Regions from separate parts of the Hahella sp. CR1 genome, predicted to be linked through region 4. Evidence: riboswitches for the same ligand, from Rfam matches in the RefSeq annotation. Region 4 holds a riboswitch; each other region holds the start of a gene.
What was found. A riboswitch is a leader RNA that binds a small molecule or an ion and turns the genes downstream of it on or off. The one in region 4 is predicted to bind cobalamin.
Positions count from the first base shown of each region.

Region 1: another riboswitch for cobalamin. It lies ahead of ONV78_RS15215 (TonB-dependent receptor); the one in region 4 lies ahead of ONV78_RS04555 (CbtB domain-containing protein).
Region 2: another riboswitch for cobalamin. It lies ahead of ONV78_RS02590 (ribonucleoside-diphosphate reductase subunit alpha); the one in region 4 lies ahead of ONV78_RS04555 (CbtB domain-containing protein).
Region 3: another riboswitch for cobalamin. It lies ahead of ONV78_RS02935 (ABC transporter substrate-binding protein); the one in region 4 lies ahead of ONV78_RS04555 (CbtB domain-containing protein).

Region 1 is NZ_JAPELK010000005.1:440,075-444,284, reverse strand. It holds gene ONV78_RS15215 (TonB-dependent receptor) at 1-1,880, opposite strand, end outside; cobalamin riboswitch at 1,991-2,188, opposite strand; gene ONV78_RS15210 (DUF3012 domain-containing protein) at 2,333-2,521, opposite strand; gene ONV78_RS15205 (phospholipase D-like domain-containing protein) at 2,797-3,480, shown strand; gene phhA (phenylalanine 4-monooxygenase) at 3,719-4,210, shown strand, end outside.
Region 2 is NZ_JAPELK010000001.1:581,539-585,748, forward strand. It holds gene ONV78_RS02575 (hypothetical protein) at 1-452, opposite strand, end outside; gene ONV78_RS02580 (pilin) at 456-1,427, opposite strand; gene ONV78_RS02585 (hypothetical protein) at 1,674-1,973, shown strand; cobalamin riboswitch at 2,052-2,274, shown strand; gene ONV78_RS02590 (ribonucleoside-diphosphate reductase subunit alpha) at 2,399-4,210, shown strand, end outside.
Region 3 is NZ_JAPELK010000001.1:665,499-669,708, forward strand. It holds gene ONV78_RS02925 (PLP-dependent aminotransferase family protein) at 1-653, shown strand, start outside; gene ONV78_RS02930 (hypothetical protein) at 660-1,265, opposite strand; cobalamin riboswitch at 1,372-1,648, shown strand; gene ONV78_RS02935 (ABC transporter substrate-binding protein) at 1,726-2,607, shown strand; gene ONV78_RS02940 (iron ABC transporter permease) at 2,597-3,568, shown strand; gene ONV78_RS02945 (ABC transporter ATP-binding protein) at 3,565-4,210, shown strand, end outside.
Region 4 is NZ_JAPELK010000001.1:1,006,426-1,010,635, forward strand. It holds gene ONV78_RS04545 (ATP-binding protein) at 1-1,626, opposite strand, end outside; gene ONV78_RS04550 (CbtA family protein) at 1,631-2,434, opposite strand; gene ONV78_RS04555 (CbtB domain-containing protein) at 2,556-2,732, opposite strand; cobalamin riboswitch at 2,757-2,969, opposite strand; gene cbiB (adenosylcobinamide-phosphate synthase CbiB) at 3,073-4,017, shown strand; gene cobD (threonine-phosphate decarboxylase CobD) at 4,018-4,210, shown strand, end outside.

The sequences.
Region 1 (4,210 bases), on a different contig from region 4:
ACGACCTCATCCGTCACATTGTTTGCGCTAACTTCAACTGTTGTCTCGCCGTCGGACCAGCGGCCCACCACATCGACAATGTTTTGATCTTCCACTTCCGTTTCCTGAGCGCTGTCGTAATACGCCCCGGATTCATGGCGGTACTCAACGGAGGTAGTGATGCGACCGATACTCCAGGCGGCGGATAAAAAGTGGGAATAGGTGTAAGCGCCCGCCAGTTGCTTGCCGTGCAGGTCACGGGCGTCTGACAGGTTTTCTGTGTCCTGGGCGGTGCTTCTGGCGATAAACGTCCAGGCGGGAACAGGTCGATACATGGCGTCCACTTCCACTCCGCTAACCCTTGCTTTGCCAACATTCTCAAAGCGGCCGACTCCCCTTGAGTCATAAGAGGGGACGATAGCATCTTTTAAATCCCGATAGAAATAGGCCGCAGAAACACTAAAACTATCTACGCCCACTTCAAATCCGATGTCACCGTTCAACGCTGTTTCCGGTTGCAACTCACTATTACCAATGAAGAAACCTCTATCGCCGAACTTCTCCGCTAACTGAGGGAACCTCACATCCCGGGATGCATTGGTCTTGAGCGACAGCCAATCTGTCAGGCGGTAACGAACGCCCGCCTGCAATGAGTGATACTGTGCACTGTCAGAAGCCGCCTCCGTGCGCCCGCTCATGGATGCAACAGGGGTTTCGTCTTCAAGAAAATATTGGCGTGCGCTCAAACGCACCAACCAGATATCTTCCGCATCCGCCCACTCATCCTGAACGCCCAGTAAGTAGGTCATGCGCTCAAACTCTTGCTTTTGGCTGCGTCCGGTCAGGTCCTCTTCCTGATATGTTTCCCGGCGCGCCTCCATCGTAGCGGAGAGCAGATGCAGACCGATTGAATAGGAGCCATATAACTCGGCGCCGACCACATCTGTGTCAGCGCGCGTTTTCTGCACGCCCAGGCCGATTCGGCTTTGACTGTCGTCATAACGCTCTTCTTGTGTGGACCAGAAAATGCGCCCCGAATAATTTTCCTGTGTATTTCGGGCAAAGCTCAGTTTGCTCTGCAGACGAGTGAAGTCCGTATCCAGACTGGTTCGCGTACTCTCCAGGTTGGCGATATCAGGTAAGTGCTGATCTTTATTGAAATGTTGCGCCATCAGTTGCAAGTCCGTGCGATCCGACAGGCTGCGCTCCGCCGTCAGCATGCCGTTGAACTGACTGAAATCCGCATTGCGACGACGTTCCACACGGTCATCGTAGGGGTTAAATTCGGTCTGGTTGTTGTTCAGCATCTCGAAGTCGTTATCACTGCCGAGATAATCAAGGGACGCCAGGTAGTTGGTTTCGCCAACGCTATCGGCGAATGTGAGCGCCCCTTTGCGACTGTTGAATGAGCCATACCCAAGACTTAATTGCCTGAGGGGTTTGCTGAAGCGAAGGGACTTGATGTTAATGGCGCCGCCAACGCCAGAGTAACCCAACTGAATTGGCGTTGCGCCCTTATAAATTTCAATCTGCTCAATGCCGTTCAGCAATATCTGGCTCAAGTCCACCGAGCCGCCAGTCGCGTCGTTTAACAATACGCCATCAAGATAAACGTTCACCTGCTTACTGGTCGAGCCACGCAGATAAACGGCGGAGTATGACCCCAGTCCGCCGCTCTGACGCACTTGAACGCCGGTTTCATTCTTCAGCACGTCTGCGACGGTCGCGACTTTCGAGTCAAATTGCTCGCGCTTGATCACCTTCACGAAGCCAGTTTGATACTCGGCGTCAATCTCATCCGCAGATGGAGCCTTGGCTTCGACGACAACAGGCTCCAACTCTTCCGCGCGAACGCCGGTCAGTTGTGAGCCAACTAAAAGCAAAAGGGTTACAAGCCTCATAATGTTCCGAAAGAATAGCGCCAGTGAATGCAATTGTTGCGCAGCGGATACAAGCAAAGAGGGAAAGGAGTCGAGTCAGACGAGTCCCGGCAAAGCCCTCCGCTATGCCACGCGATAAGCAGGCGTCAGGCCGGTCTCCGGGCTCATGAGTGGCGTAACCGGCGACAACGTCTTCCCGCGAATCCGCAGTGACAGGGGGTTGTCGTTTGACTCATTTACCGTTGCGGGGGCAGCGTCGGATTTTAACCGACTTCCCGTTTCATCCCGTGAACGAATGTTCGTGGGACACCTGATGCAATGGGGGCGTAAGCTAAATGGCCGCCCCGGCAAAGTCAAGGCGCACAAAGCGCCTCACGGAAACAACAGGCTCCAAGTTGACGACAACCTGTTGATAACTATCAAAATGTAAAACTGGTCCACTTATCCCAAAGTTTAGGTTTGGGGCTGCTCGCTTAGCTGTCAGAGCGGAACAGACAGTGTTTGGCGTAATCCGTCGCCTCATTGGCCGTCCAGTCGCCCTTCGGCTTGGTCGCCATATCCTCACACCAGTCCTTGCTCCCCACCTCTGGAGAACAACCGGCCAAAGCGCCCAAGCTCAACCCCACCACCAATAGCCAAGAAGATACGCGTTTAATCGCCATAGGAAATCCTGAATAACAAGTCATCAATTCATATTTAGCGAGCAAGTATACAAGGGAGAGCGCTCATGTTTGGAGACTTTAGGCGATAAATTTCAGCACCAGCTTCCGATACGACAGAAAAAGTTTCTATCGAGTTATCTCAACCTGCGCGCCATCCGAGCAGGCTGGATATCTAAAGGCATTTCATGCAAGCTTTTTTAGTTATAGATAGAACAAAGCAAACACCTATAGCGCTGACTGTGCGCTTGTATTTTTAGCAATAAGGCGTTTTCCCCATGCAACTGGATCAACTGACTTTTTTCCTCCAACAAACCCTCACGGATGAAAGGTTCGATAATGCTGAGAAACAGGCGTTGCTGGCGATGCTTGAGACTTTACAGCCGGATCAGGTGCGTTTTATGCGTAATCGCGCCTTTGAGTTGACCCGTCCATTGATCGTCAATGGCGGCGATGGTGCGCTCAGGGCGCTGAAATGGCTGGAGCGGGTAATCAAGGCTTTGGACTCTGGCGAGGAGGAAAGCAATCTAACACGGGCCTATTTCAGCCCAGGGGAGCAATGCCGTCGCGCAATCATAGAACGCATACGCAATGCTCGAAGCAGTTTGAAAATCTGCGTATTCACCATTTCCGATGACAAAATCGCAGATGAAATTATTAACGCTCACAAAAGGGGGCTAAAAATCCGCATCATCACGGACAATGACAAATCCTTTGACCTGGGCAGCGACATTGATCGTTTCAAAGATGCCGGCATTTTGGTGAAGATGGACGATGAACCCCACCATATGCATCATAAATTCGCCCTTATCGATGACAGCGTCCTGATTCACGGCAGTTTTAACTGGACCCGCAGCGCCAGCACTTATAACCAGGAAAACATCGTAGTGACCGACCACCCCGGCCTCGTCAGGGAGTTCTCCGGAGAGTTCGCCAAACTGTGGCGCACCTTCTCGGACTAAGGAGTCTTCGCTAAAGAATTGTCATTAAACCTCCCTCGTTAATCGCCAGCCGTTATTAGCAATGTATAGACAAATTCTGCGGATTGTCATTTAATCAGAGGAAGGCCCGGCCGGAAAAAAATCCGACCTCGCGCCGTCCAACCCAACTGACGGCCGCCAGATTAAGCCGGCCACAAGCCGGTAGAATAATAAGAGTGCCATGGAATACACCCTTCCTGACACGTCACGAGGTGAGAAAATGGGCAAAGGTACAAAGTATGTTGCGAGAGAGCCTGACGCATCCGGCTTTATCGCCTACCCCGATTCGGAGCACGCCGTCTGGCGTGAGCTGATCACACGACAAGACAAGGTCATACGCAATGTGGCCTGCGACGAATATCTTCATGGACTGAAGTTACTGGATTTACCCGAAGACCGTATCCCCCAACTAGAGGACGTTTCCTCCGTATTACGCCGTGAAACCGGCTGGGAAGTGGCGCAAGTGCCCGCATTAATCCCCTTCGATACCTTCTTCGACCTGCTCTCAAATAAGAAATTTCCCTGCGCCACCTTTATTCGTACGCCAGACGAAATGGACTATTTGCAGGAGCCGGACATCTTTCATGAAATATTCGGTCACTGCGCCATGCTGACCAACCCCTACTTCGCGGAATTCACGCAAATGTACGGCAAGCTGGGTTACTCGGCCTCCAAGGAAGACCGTATCTTCCTGGCGCGGCTGTACTGGTTC
Region 2 (4,210 bases), 420 kb from region 4:
TCCGTGTTTGTTTCACTGTAGAACGCTTGAAATCCAGGCAACACCTTGATGAGCAGGATGCTGAAAACAAAGATGGTGATGATTAGCAGAGCAAAGACGTAGCCAAGCAGACTTTGCAATCCGTCCCAAACGCCTCGCCAAGAGACTTCCATGGCGTGAGAGTGAGTGATATAGCGTTCCAGAAAACCGGGAAGCGAGCCGCCTTTGGCGCGCACAATGGCGGCGAGGCGACTTATGTCGTAGAAGGGACTGTCCTGGTAAGGCGTCGCATGTAGGCTGACGTCACCCTGCAATACTTTTTTCAGTTGCTCAACCTGAGGCTGTGCGTGAGCCGGCAGGAGAGGCTCCAGTCTGGCCAGCGCCTGTTCCAGAGAAAGCCCTTGTTGGACCTGATGGTTCAAATGTCGCAACAATTGGCTCAGATTTGAGTTTGGCGAAGAAATAAGGATCACGGTTTAACCTCTACAGATATAAGGGAGTTGCTCCGGAGGCAGCGAGCTTTTGTCGTCGCCGTAGATTTTGCGTGGACCCGAGTGCGCTGACGCGCATGTCCATCCCAGGGTGCGCAATGCGCCATCGGGATTGCTGACGACCGGTCGAAAGCTGATGGTCCTTGGCGCTTCTCCCGCTCGAGGGGAAAGGGTGAAGTGCAAGGCGCCGCTTGAATCGAGCTCCGTTGATTGGAAGTAGATCGCCTCGACGTTACTCAGCGCATGTAGTTCTTCTCGCTCCGGCCAGGCCCCGGAGAAGGCGTATTTTTCCGCCATGTCCACTCTGATTCCTTCCAATAAACCAAAGGCTTCGGTCAGGCGGGCTTTAATCGTAGCGTGACGCCCGGCGTCTAGTGCGACAGTCAAAGCGATGCAAATCACGGCGATACAGGTAAGAATCTCCAGCCAACGAAAGCTACCGACAGCCTGAAAAGACGGTTTAAAAACGAGGGAAGCGCCATTTGGTTGCTGTGGTGAGCTGACACTGAGCGCAGAGACGTCGGCGCTCGACTGGGCTGGAACAGCTATGAACTGCTGATTGATCCACCGCGCCCGCCAATTCAAATAGGTCAGGAAGAAGAAGGAGGGCAGTATAAATAAAGGATTCAATGCTTGTGCGAGCGTAGCGGCGGTTATCGCCACCGCAAGATATAACGCGCTGGTCCATGGACCAAGCAAAGGATCAGAGCGGCCCGCCAAGGAGGAACTGCGCGCGAGATTACTAACCAGAGAAGGAATAAAAAAATAAAAGAACAGCCCGCGCAGCGGCGGCCAGATAGGATCTCCCGATATAAGCCGATACTTGCGCCAATTCATGTAATGCCAGAATAGTTCGTACACGCCCAGCGTTAACACGTACAAAAGACAGTGCAACCACATCGGCGGCGCAAAATAGGGCGTCAGTGTTTCTTTGAAAAAGCGGCGGCGTTCAGGCAAAGCCAGTCCTTAATGCGAAGAAGAAAATTATTAGCAGTTTAGCTGATTTGCATCCTGAACTACTTTTGATTCAGGTAATTACCTGTTTATTTTCTGGGGATGACAATGAGGTTGGGCAAACTTCGGCTGCTCGACCGCCATGAAAATCGTGGATGTGTGAACTTCGCCGTTAGGGATGTCAGTGTGGCTTAGCTGTATTGACTGCGTCGGTTTACTGTTTAGAATGACCGCCTTTTGGGAATTCTCATGGATTTGAATCTAATCATAGGCGCTTTGATAGAGGGCGCTTGCCTGTTCGCTGCGGCCAAGTTGTTGAAAGTCTCGCTGGCGTTCATTGAGGCATTCTTGATCGTTCTTACGGCGGCTTTGATTGTACACTTTGTCTATGGATTGCCTGGTTTTCTTCTCGCTATTGGGTTCTATTTGGTTGCGTTGAAGCTGATTACCAAAGCGGATGCCTATTCAGAGATTTTTATTCTTATCATCATCGGCGTAGGCGTCCAAGCGCTACTGAAAAAGTTCTTATTCGCTGTCATTCTGGCCTGATTTCACCCCATACGCCCACGGTTTTGCTGTATGGCGTTGCCTCTACATCTAGTATTTACTTTTAGTAGTCAAAACAATATATTGTGCCTCAGCTATGGTTCACGCCTGTTCAAAGGTTGTGCTAAGAGGGAATCCGGTGAGAGTCCGGTACTGACGCGCAGCGGTGTGGGGGAACGAAAGCGACGCGGGTGGAAACGCCCACGCACTGTCCTGAAAGAGGATGGGAAGCGGTCGCCGTAGGTTCGCAAAAACGTGTAAACGCCCCCGAGTCCGAAGACCTGCCATGCTGAAGTTATTCATGCCTTCGCGACTCAGGGTAATGATAAAGCGCCGCTTTGTGCGAGGCGATTTTCGTCCTGTCTGCGCGTCGCTTTATGTCCCTAATCGTGGAGGTTCGGCCAGAACACGCGATAGAGGACAATTCCATGACCGGCAGTTTTTCGTCCCCCAGCGAGGCGCGCGCCTCCAGCTCCCCATCTGTATCATCCGAGTCACACACTCATAACGCCCTGCTGCAGGTGATCAAACGCACCGGTCAGGCCGCGCCGTTTGACGACCGCAAAATCGCTATGGCGGTGACCAAGGCGTTTTTGGCGGTGGAAGGACAATCCGCGTCCGGCTCGCCCCGTGTGCGGGATTCCGTAGAAAAACTGGTTAAAGATATCGTGGCGCGTCTGCGTCGCCGCAGCCCCGAAGGCGGTTCGGTGCACATCGAAGAAATTCAGGATCTGGTGGAATTGGGCCTGATGCGCGGCGGCTTCCACAAAGTGGCTCGCGCCTATGTGTTGTATCGTGAAGAACATGCCCGTCAGCGTGCGCCAGCGCCAAGCGAGCAGGCGGGGGAGACGCATCCTGATATCAATGTGAAATTCGCCGACGGCACGGAAGCGCCGCTAAACATGGGACGTTTGCGCACGGTGATTGGCGATGCCTGCGCGGATCTGGACGGCGTCAGCGAGGAGAAAGTCCTGCAGGGCGCATTGAAAAACCTGTACAACGGCGTCAAACACAAAGACGTCAACGCTGCGCTGGTCATGGCGGCGCGTCCGCTGATCGAAGAAGAGCCCAACTATTCCTATGTGTGCGCCCGTTTGTTATTGGACGGTTTGCGTGAAGAATCGCTGAGCTATCTCAATATCGCAGCGTCCGCCACGGAAACTGAAATGGCGGAACTGTATCCGACTGCGTTCCGCGCCATTATTGAACGCTGCGTCGAACATGAACTGCTGTCGCCTAGTCTGCTCGAATTCGATCTGGAACGACTGGGCGCTGCGCTGAAGCCTGAGCGTGACCGCCAATTCACCTACCTGGGATTACAGACCCTTTACGATCGTTACTTTATCCACTGGCGCGAGACCCGTCTGGAATTGCCGCAGGCGTTTTTCATGCGCGTCGCCATGGGATTATCGGTGCAGGAAGATGATCCCAACGCCCGCGCGATTGAGTTCTACAACCTGTTGTCCTCTTTTGATTACATGTGCTCCACGCCGACGCTGTTCAACGCCGGCACCAACCGTCCGCAATTGTCATCCTGCTATCTGACCACAGTGCCGGATGATCTGGAGGGTATTTATGGCGCGATCAAGGACAATGCCCTGCTGTCCAAATGGGCGGGCGGTCTGGGTAATGACTGGACGCCGGTGCGCTCTTTGGGCTCCCACATCAAAGGCACCAATGGTAAGTCCCAGGGCGTGGTGCCGTTTCTTAAGGTCGTGAACGACACGGCGGTGGCGGTGAATCAGGGTGGCAAACGTAAAGGCGCGGTATGCGCTTATCTGGAGTCCTGGCACCTGGATATCGAAGAGTTTCTGGAACTGCGCAAAAACACCGGCGATGAACGCCGCCGCACCCATGACATGAACTCCGCCAACTGGATTCCTGACCTGTTCATGAAGCGGGTGTTTGAGGACAAGGAGTGGACGCTGTTCTCACCCAGCGATGCGCCGGATCTGCACGATTTATACGGCTCCGCTTTTGAAGCGCGCTACACCCACTATGAATCTCTGGTGGAAAGCGGCGCTATCACCCTGTTCAAGAAAGTGTCTGCGCAGAACTTGTGGCGCAAGATGCTCTCTATGTTGTTCGAAACAGGCCATCCCTGGGTGACCTTCAAGGACCCCTGTAACCTGCGTTCGCCGCAGCAACACGTTGGCGTGGTGCACTCCTCGAACCTGTGTACGGAGATCACGCTGAACACCAGCCAGGACGAAATTGCGGTGTGTAACCTGGGCTCAGTC
Region 3 (4,210 bases), 340 kb from region 4:
CCCTGGGGTGTCTGATGCCGGATGAGCGCAAGGAGCAACTGGTGCGTTTGCTGGAAGTCTGGGGCGTGCCCTTGATCGAAAATGACATATACGGCGAGTTGGGCTTTTCCGGCCTGCGGCCGCGAGCGGCGAAGAGTTATGACCGCGCCGGCGGCGTGCTGTATTGCTCGTCGTTTTCCAAATCAATCGCCCCCGGTTTGCGGGTGGGATGGATGGCGCCGGGGCGCTGGCGGACGCGGGTCGGTTACCTGAAATTCGCCAGCACCCTGGCCTGCCCAAGCTTGCCGCAGATGGCGGTGGCGCATTATTTGGCGCAAGCGGATTTCGACCGCCATCTGCGACGTATGCGCCATGAGTTCGCGGTGCACGTGGAGCGTATGACGACGGCGGTGCTGCGGCATTTTCCTACTGGAGTGCGAGTATCGCAGCCAGCGGGTGGGTTTGTGTTATGGGTGGAGCTGGAGGAGGACTGCGATACGGTCGCGTTGTATCGCAAAGCGCTGGCCGCTGGCGTGAGCATTGCGCCGGGAACCCTGTTCAGCGGCGACGGCGACAAGTACAGACATTGCCTGCGGCTCAATTGCGCGGCGCCCTGGACGGCGGAGGCGGAAGACGCGATCCGCCAGTTGGGCGTTTGGTTGCGCGCAGGCTAAGCGGGATTACCAGCCGAAGCTGAACGTGGGATCAATGAAGAACATGACGCCGCTATAACAGGCGAGCATCAGAAAGCTGCTGATAAAGCCGTGAAAAGCGGTCTTGTAGCCGGCTTCTTCGTCCTTCTTGAAAAGAAAGCGATAACCTGCAAAACAGCTCAAACCAATCACAAATAGCGCCACCAGGGCGAAGCCGCCGTTGATCACCTGCATATTGATGATGAAATTCTCTCGCGCCGTAACGGCCGCCGGCGCTTCGTCCGGATACAGGATAAAAGAGCCCGGCAGCAATGGGTGGGCGGTGGCTTCAATGGTGTAACGATAGAAAGGCCAGAAGCGTCCGCAGCGGGCGAGCAGGCGATCGCCTTCCCGGGCGCTGACCACGGCGTTGGCGGCGAATAGCGGGCCGCCGCAAAGATCGAACTCCTTTTTTACCTCTTCCCGGCTGTGCAGTTCGACACTGCGTTCGATGCTCACAGGCGACCAGCCGGTCAGATTGAAGACGGTATATTCCAACAGGCTCAAGCCATAGGCCAGTCCGGCATACATGAACACGAGGAACAGCAGACGTTTCAGAATGAGTCCATGGCGGGACAAGGGCGCGTCGGTCATACAGTCTTATTCTTGTCGGTAATTACGGGAGCGTAAAACTGACACAATCTTGCAGGCAGGTCCAGCGCCCCTCAGCGGCTTTCTGGACTTAAAATGATCAATTCATGATAATGTGGGCCGCAATGGTTCCAGTTGCTCAAAGTTCGATCATTTTCGATGAGAGCAGGATTAAATGGGAATCCGGTGGGCGCGGCTTTATGCGCGTTCGATCAGCCGGAGCTGTCCCCGCAACTGTGAGCGAAGAGTTCGTCCCGGATAACGCCGCCCCTCCTTATCGCGACGTTATCAAAGGCCACTGGGTGGAGATTGTCTCCATGTTCGGGAAGGCGGGACAGGACTACGAAACGCAAGCCAGGAGACCTGCCATTGTTCGACTCCCATTCGGAGCCTGTTTTTTCCGACCGTAAACGGGGAATTTACGCCGGATTCGCACCTCGCATCGATTCAAGGCGGCATCTGCATGTTGGTTAAGGCTTTTCGGGCCCTGGGATTGCTATCAGCGCTTACTTTCACACTTTCCGTCAACGGGGGCGATGCGCGCGCCGCTGAGCCCACGGTCATGTCGGTCAATCAGTGCGTTGACCAAATGATGGGGTATCTCGCCCCGGAAAATCTGGTGTCGGTCACCTGGCTCAGCCATCAGCCCTCTGAGCTGGAAATTGCACCGACCTTGCGTGACATTCCCGCCAACTTTGGTTTTATCGAGCAAGTGCTGGAACTCCGGCCGGATATCGTGATGGCGGGCCAGTATGGCGCGTCCTCGCTTAAGCCGCTGGTGCGGAAGTTTAATATGCGTTGGGTGGAGATTCCGTTGCCGCAATCTCTCGATGATTTGGCGTCAAGCTGGAGCCTGATGGGCGAAGCGGTGCGCAAACCGGAGCAGGCGGGCAGTATCGTTAGCGGGCTGAGGGCCTATTTCGCTGAGGTTCACGGGAAGATTGCGGATAAACAAGTCAGAGCGCTGATTCTGAACGCCAATGGCTGGATCGCTGGCGAGAGTAATTTCCAGGACGCCTTCCTGGACGCCATCGGCGTGATTAACGTGGCGAGCGAACAGGGCGTGCAAGGCTGGGGGCAAGTGGATCTGGAGACGCTGGTGCGCTGGCGGCCGGATTTGTTGCTGATGGTCAGCAACAGCTATGACAGCGAAGCGTTGGCGACGAATTGGGTGGAGCACCCTTTATTGAAGCGCCGTCCTTCCCGTTTCGAGCCCCTGTATATCCCGGCCGACTGGCTCTCCTGCGGAACGCCCGCCATGACGCTGGCGGCCCAAAAGGTAGCGGATCACATATTGGCGCAAGAGCGTAAAGCGTCAGGGTCGGAGACTGCAGATGACTTATAACCGTTTGCTCCTGATTCTGAGCCTGTCGCTCGCCTTTTTGATCGGTTTGTCTCTGTGCACCGGCCGGGTGACCGGGGTGAGCTGGCCGGGGTGGGATCTGGAAACCCAATTGATTCTATGGGAAATCCGTCTGCCGCGGACACTATTGGCGCTGTTATGCGGAACCGTATTGGCGCTATCCGGCGCCGTGTTGCAGGGACTGTTGCGCAATCCGCTGGCGGACGCCGGCGTACTGGGGGTTTCCTCCACGGCGGCGCTGAGTTCGGTGTGCGCCATCTACTTCGGCTTTTCCGCCAGCGGCCTGTTTACGCCCGTGGCGGGCATTATCGGCGCCATGCTGGGACTGCTGGCGCTGGTAATGATTGTAGGATCGGAAGCGGGCATCGTGATGATCATCCTCGCCGGAGCCGCGATTAATTCGTTCAGTTCAGCGTTGACGGCGCTGGCGTTAAATATGGCACCGAATCCCTTTGCGGTGCAGGACATTCTGTTCTGGCTGATGGGTTCATTCGAACATCGCACTCTGCAGCACTTTTATTTGGCGGCGCCGCCTGCGCTGCTGGGGATGGCGTTGCTGTTCAGCGTGTCGCGTTCCCTGGATGTCCTGTCGCTGGGGGAAAACACCGCCCGCTCCATGGGGGTGCGTCTGCAGAAAGTGCAATGGGTGGCGGGCCTGGGAGTAGCGTTGGCGGTCGGCGCCAGTGTAGCGGTGAGCGGCGTTATTGGTTTCGTGGGGCTGGTGGTGCCCCACATGCTGCGGCCGTTTACCGAGTGGCGGCCCGGTCGATTACTGCTTCCCAGCGCCTTGGCGGGCGCCAGCCTGATGTTGTTGACTGATATTGCTGTGCGCTGTCTGCCGCCGGGACCGGAGTTGCGAGTCGGCGTCATTACGGCGCTGTTGGGCGGGCCGTTTTTCCTGTGGCTGCTGCGTCACCTGCGTAAAGCGGAGGCGTTGGTATGAGCGACGCGCTGAGCCTGGAGCTAAGCGGATTGCAGGTGGGTTATCCCGGCGCTCCGGTTCTATCCGATGTCAGTTTCCGTCTTCCATCTGGACAACTGACAGCGATACTGGGCAGCAACGGCGCCGGCAAGTCCACCCTGTTGAAAACCATCGTCGGTCTGATCCCCAAGTTATCCGGCGCCATGCGGTTGCAAGGTCAGGATCTGTGTGACATGGCGCCGAAACAGCGCGCGCAGCATATCTCTTATCTGGATCAGGATACCGATTGTCATTGGCCTTTGAGCGTAGAAACCCTGGTCAGTCTGGGCCGCTTTCCAGCGCAAACCCATCGCAGCAAATTAAGCGCGCAAGATCAGGCCCTGATTCAGAACGCCATGCGACAAGCGGATGTCACGCATTTGGCGCAGCGCACCGTCACCCGCTTATCCGGCGGCGAGCGCGCCAGGGTGATGCTGGCGCGTGCGCTGGCGGTTGACGCTCCCGTATTGATGGCGGATGAACCGGTGGCGGGTCTGGACCCTCAGCACCAGATTCAGGTGATGAGCCATTTGCAGGATTGGGCTGGAAGTGGCCGGATCGGCGTTGTAGTGCTGCACGATCTGACCCTGGCGCTGCGGTTTTGCGGACAAGCGATGCTGGCGA
Region 4 (4,210 bases):
CCACAGGGGCGAATCCCAGGTCAGATCGTCCAGCGGATCGCGGCTGCGCCCGTCAGTCAGCAGCAACGTACGGCAGGTCAGATGCGGGTTGGCGCGGGTCTGCCGCGCCAGCAGTTGGCGCGCATGCAGCAGCGCCTGTCGCAGCGGCGTACCGCCGCCAGCGGGAAGATCGTCAAGCAGGGCGACGATATCTTTGGGCGCGCGCCGGCAGGGGATCACCCACTCCGCGCGCTGCGCGCCAAACGCCAGCACGGCCAGTTTCTCCCGCGCCAGATAGGCTTGTCGGGCCAGTCCCAGAATCACCCCTTTCGCCTGCGCCAGCGCGCGTTGACTCAGGGTGGAGGCGGAGGTGTCCAGCAGGACGCAGTTCAAGGTGTCGCGACTCTGGCGACGGGGTTGATAGCGTATTTCGAGCAACCCGTCGTCCCGATTGTCGGGATGGACCAGCGTGGCGAACCAGTCCGGGCGTGAGGACAGCGCCTGCCGGCTGCGTTGCGCGCGACCGAGGGCCGCGCCCTGGCGTTGCTCCGCGCCGCCGCGCTGTTTGTCGCGACGGGAGGACGGTGAACGTCGCGTTGGGATCTCAGGCAGTTGCGGCGTTACCGGCTTGTCCGCCGCCATCAATTGCGGCGGCATGGCGCCCCAGTCGCCGGAGGTGCCAGAGGACGAGGAGGGTGACGCCCCCCCTGAGCCGCTGGCGTCTCCGCCGCCTCCTTGTGAGGGAGGCGAACCGGTCGAAGACGGCGGCGTATCCTGATGATTGGCGCGATGGCTAAGCGCGAACGCGCGCGTCGCCGCCACGTCTTCGGCGTTGACCTCGTCGCGACCGCTCCAGGCGGCGTGGGCGATGGCGGCGCGGCGCCAGCAAATGTCCGCGCGCACGCCTTCTACGCCAGCGGCGAGGCACTGGCTGGCGATGTCCCGTTGTATGTCCGTCGGGCAGAGAACCTGTGGTAAACGTTGGCGGGCGGCGGCGATGCGGGTCTGCAGCTCTTGCTGTGTGTTGTGCCATTGCGCCTGAAACGCGTCGCGGTCCTGTTCGAAATCCAGGCGGCGCTCCACGATAGCCATACGCTGTTCAACGTCATAGGTTTCATCCAGAGTGACGGCGAGACCGAAACGGTCCTGTAACTGCGGGCGCAGTTCGCCTTCATCCGGGTTCATGGTGCCGATCAGAATAAACTGCGCCGGATGGCTGTGACTGAGGCCGTCCCGCTCGACAAAGTTCACGCCTGAGGCCGCCGTATCAAGCAGGGCGTCCACCAAGGGGTCGGGCAGCAGATTGACTTCATCGATATAGAGCACGCCGCCGTGAGCTTTGGCCAACAGGCCGGGATTAAATTGTACGCGTCGTTCGCCCATGGCCTGTTGCAAGTCGATGCTGCCGATCAGACGTTCTTCAGACGCGCCCAGAGGTAGGGTGACGAACTTGTCCGCCGCCTCCGGCAATAAATCCGCCAGTCCCCGCGCCAGCGTTGATTTGGCTGAACCGCGGGGACCGCTGATCAATACGCCGCCCAGATGGGGATTGATGGCGGCGAGCAGCAACGCGGTTTTAAGCGGTTGCTGGCCGACAACCGCGGCGAAAGGGTAGGCGGCGAGGGCGGGCTGGGCGGCGACGTCCATTGACTCAGCGCGCCTGCAGGGCGGCGTCCTGGCTGCTCCAACGGCGCAGGAACCAGGCGCAGGCCAGCCCGACGATCACCCAGAACAGCGCGTTGGTCAGGGTGGCGGCGGTAATGAATTGATGATGCAGCAACTCTAGCGCTTGCAGAGCCTGTGGGTTGGAGGCGGCGAACTCCGGTGCATTGGTGTGCGGCGCGCCGACCAGATGGGGAATAATCAGCAGGGGCAGTCCGCCCAGCTTTTTCCATCTCGGCGCGAACGCCAGCAAGGCGAAACCGACCGCGGTGACCAAGGCGGTGGCGATCCACCACAACTGGCGATTTTCCAGTGCGGCGGCCTGCATACCGGGAATCTCCGGCGGCAGCCCCAGGGCGGGAGCGACAAAGAACACGCCATAGCCCGCCAGCCCCCACAATAATCCCGCGCCCCAGCCTGCGCCGCCTTTGCCGCTGAGTCTGGCGGCGTACATACAGGCCAGCATCAGCGCACTGAAGCCAATGCCGGCGAGCACGTTGGCTAGCAGGGTGTAAAGGGTGCGCTCCACGCCGTCTTCCGGGGCCCAGGCGTCGTCGCCGTGGTGATGGCCGCCGGCTTCGGCGCCGCCGTGGTCGTGTTCGTGGGAGTGATGGGCGTCCGCCGCCGCATGCTGGTGATCTTCCACTACGACCGGCTCAGGCTCCTCGCCGCCTTCGTAAGTTTCCGCCTCCAGAATAATGCTGGTGACCTGGGAGTGTTGTACGGCGCTCAGCAGCCCGCCAGCCAACAGGCCAACCAGCAGCGACGCCAGGATAATACGCTGAAACAACATGTCTCTTCCTCATGCAATGCGGTGTGACGTCGCTATGCGCGCAAGCGCCGCACATGAGGTGCGGCGTCAAGACGGACAGGCGAACGTCTGGCCCTGGCAGGGCCTCAGAATTCAGTAACTGTTAGTGACAGGGGAAAGCAAACGCGTGCCGGGTGTCGTGAGCGGCGTTGTGAGCCGCATCCATGGACAGAAAGCCCACTGCGAACAGAATCAGTCCGCCGAAGCACATGGCGCCGATAAGTTGTAGCGCTGCGTTATTGGAAGCCAGCAATGGAAGAGAGAGATTTTTAGTTTGCATGATCTGCGCACCTACCCGTACGAACTGCAGTGGATAAAGCAAGGCCGGTCTCCGGGCTTACGAAAGGTCGAAGCATTTTCGACACAACATTTGCGCCTTCCCATGTCAAAACTGACGACACAGTGGCGTTAGCAAATTACTTTCGATTACCGTTGCGGGGGCAGCACTGGATTAGCGTATCGCGCACCAGATTTCCCGATTATCTCGCGGTCGAGCACCTTGGTCAGCGGGATATGCTATTGGCTGAACGCAGGGGAAGTCAACAAGTTAGCGGGTTGCAATGCGCGCGGACCATGGTGAGAATAGGCCGCCTCATCATGAGCCTGGCGCATACTGACCAATGGATACATTGCTGATTCTTGTCCTCGCCCTGTCTTTCGACGCCCTGTTGGGAGAACCGCGCCGGCTGCATCCTTTGGTTGGTTTCGGGCGCTACGCCGGTTGGGTGGAAGGAGCGATTCGCATTGCCGACTTCTCTTCAACAGCAACCCGCGCGCTTGGCGCGGCGGCGGTGACGGCGTCGATTTTGCCCTGGGCGGCGCTCGCCTGGCTCGCGAACGAGTGGAGCGAATCTTCCCGCTGGGGACACATTATCTTTTCCGCCTTCGTGCTTTATCTCGCCATCGGCTGGCGCAGTTTGCTGGAGCATGTGCGTCAGGTGGCCGCGCCATTGCGCAGGCATGACGCGGCGGCGGCGCGGCGCAGTCTGTCCATGATTGTCAGTCGCGACACAGCGGAACTGGGGGAGGAGGAGATCGCCTCCGCCGCTACGGAATCCGCTCTGGAGAACGGCAACGACGCCATCTTCGCCGCCATTTTCTGGTTCCTGCTCGCCGGCGTTCCCGGTGTGGTGATGTATCGCCTCAGCAATACCCTGGATGCGATGTGGGGCTATAAAAACACGCGTTATTTCTATTTCGGCTGGGCGGCGGCGCGGCTGGATGATCTGTTGAATTGGGTTCCCGCCCGACTGACGGCGTTCAGTTACGCCTGTTGCGGCGCGCTGGACAGCGCCCTGCGATGCTGGCGCGCCCAGGGCGGACACTGGAAAAGCCCCAATGCGGGACCCGTGATGGCGGCGGGCGCGGGCGCGCTGCGGGTGCGACTCGGCGGCGCGGCGACCTATCACGGCAGTCTGCAGTATCGTCCTTCACTGGGCTGCGGCGACGCCGCCACGGCGCAATCCATTGAACGCGCCTGTGGGCTCATCAATCGCTCTCTGGCGTTGTGGACGGCGATGGTCGCTTTGGGAGCGGGCGCGTTGTGGTTGTGGGGAGTGGTCTGAATGAACGGGAGCGATTTCGACAACGGGGCTGGCCATGCAGGGCTCCAGGCGGAAGAACCGGTTCCCGTCCATGGCGGCGACCTGGAAAAGTACAGCCAACGCTACGGTATCGCCCTTGATGACTGGCTGGATCTGTCCACTGGCGTCAGTCCCTTTCCCTATCCGCTGACAAGCATTCCGGCAGAGGTGTTTC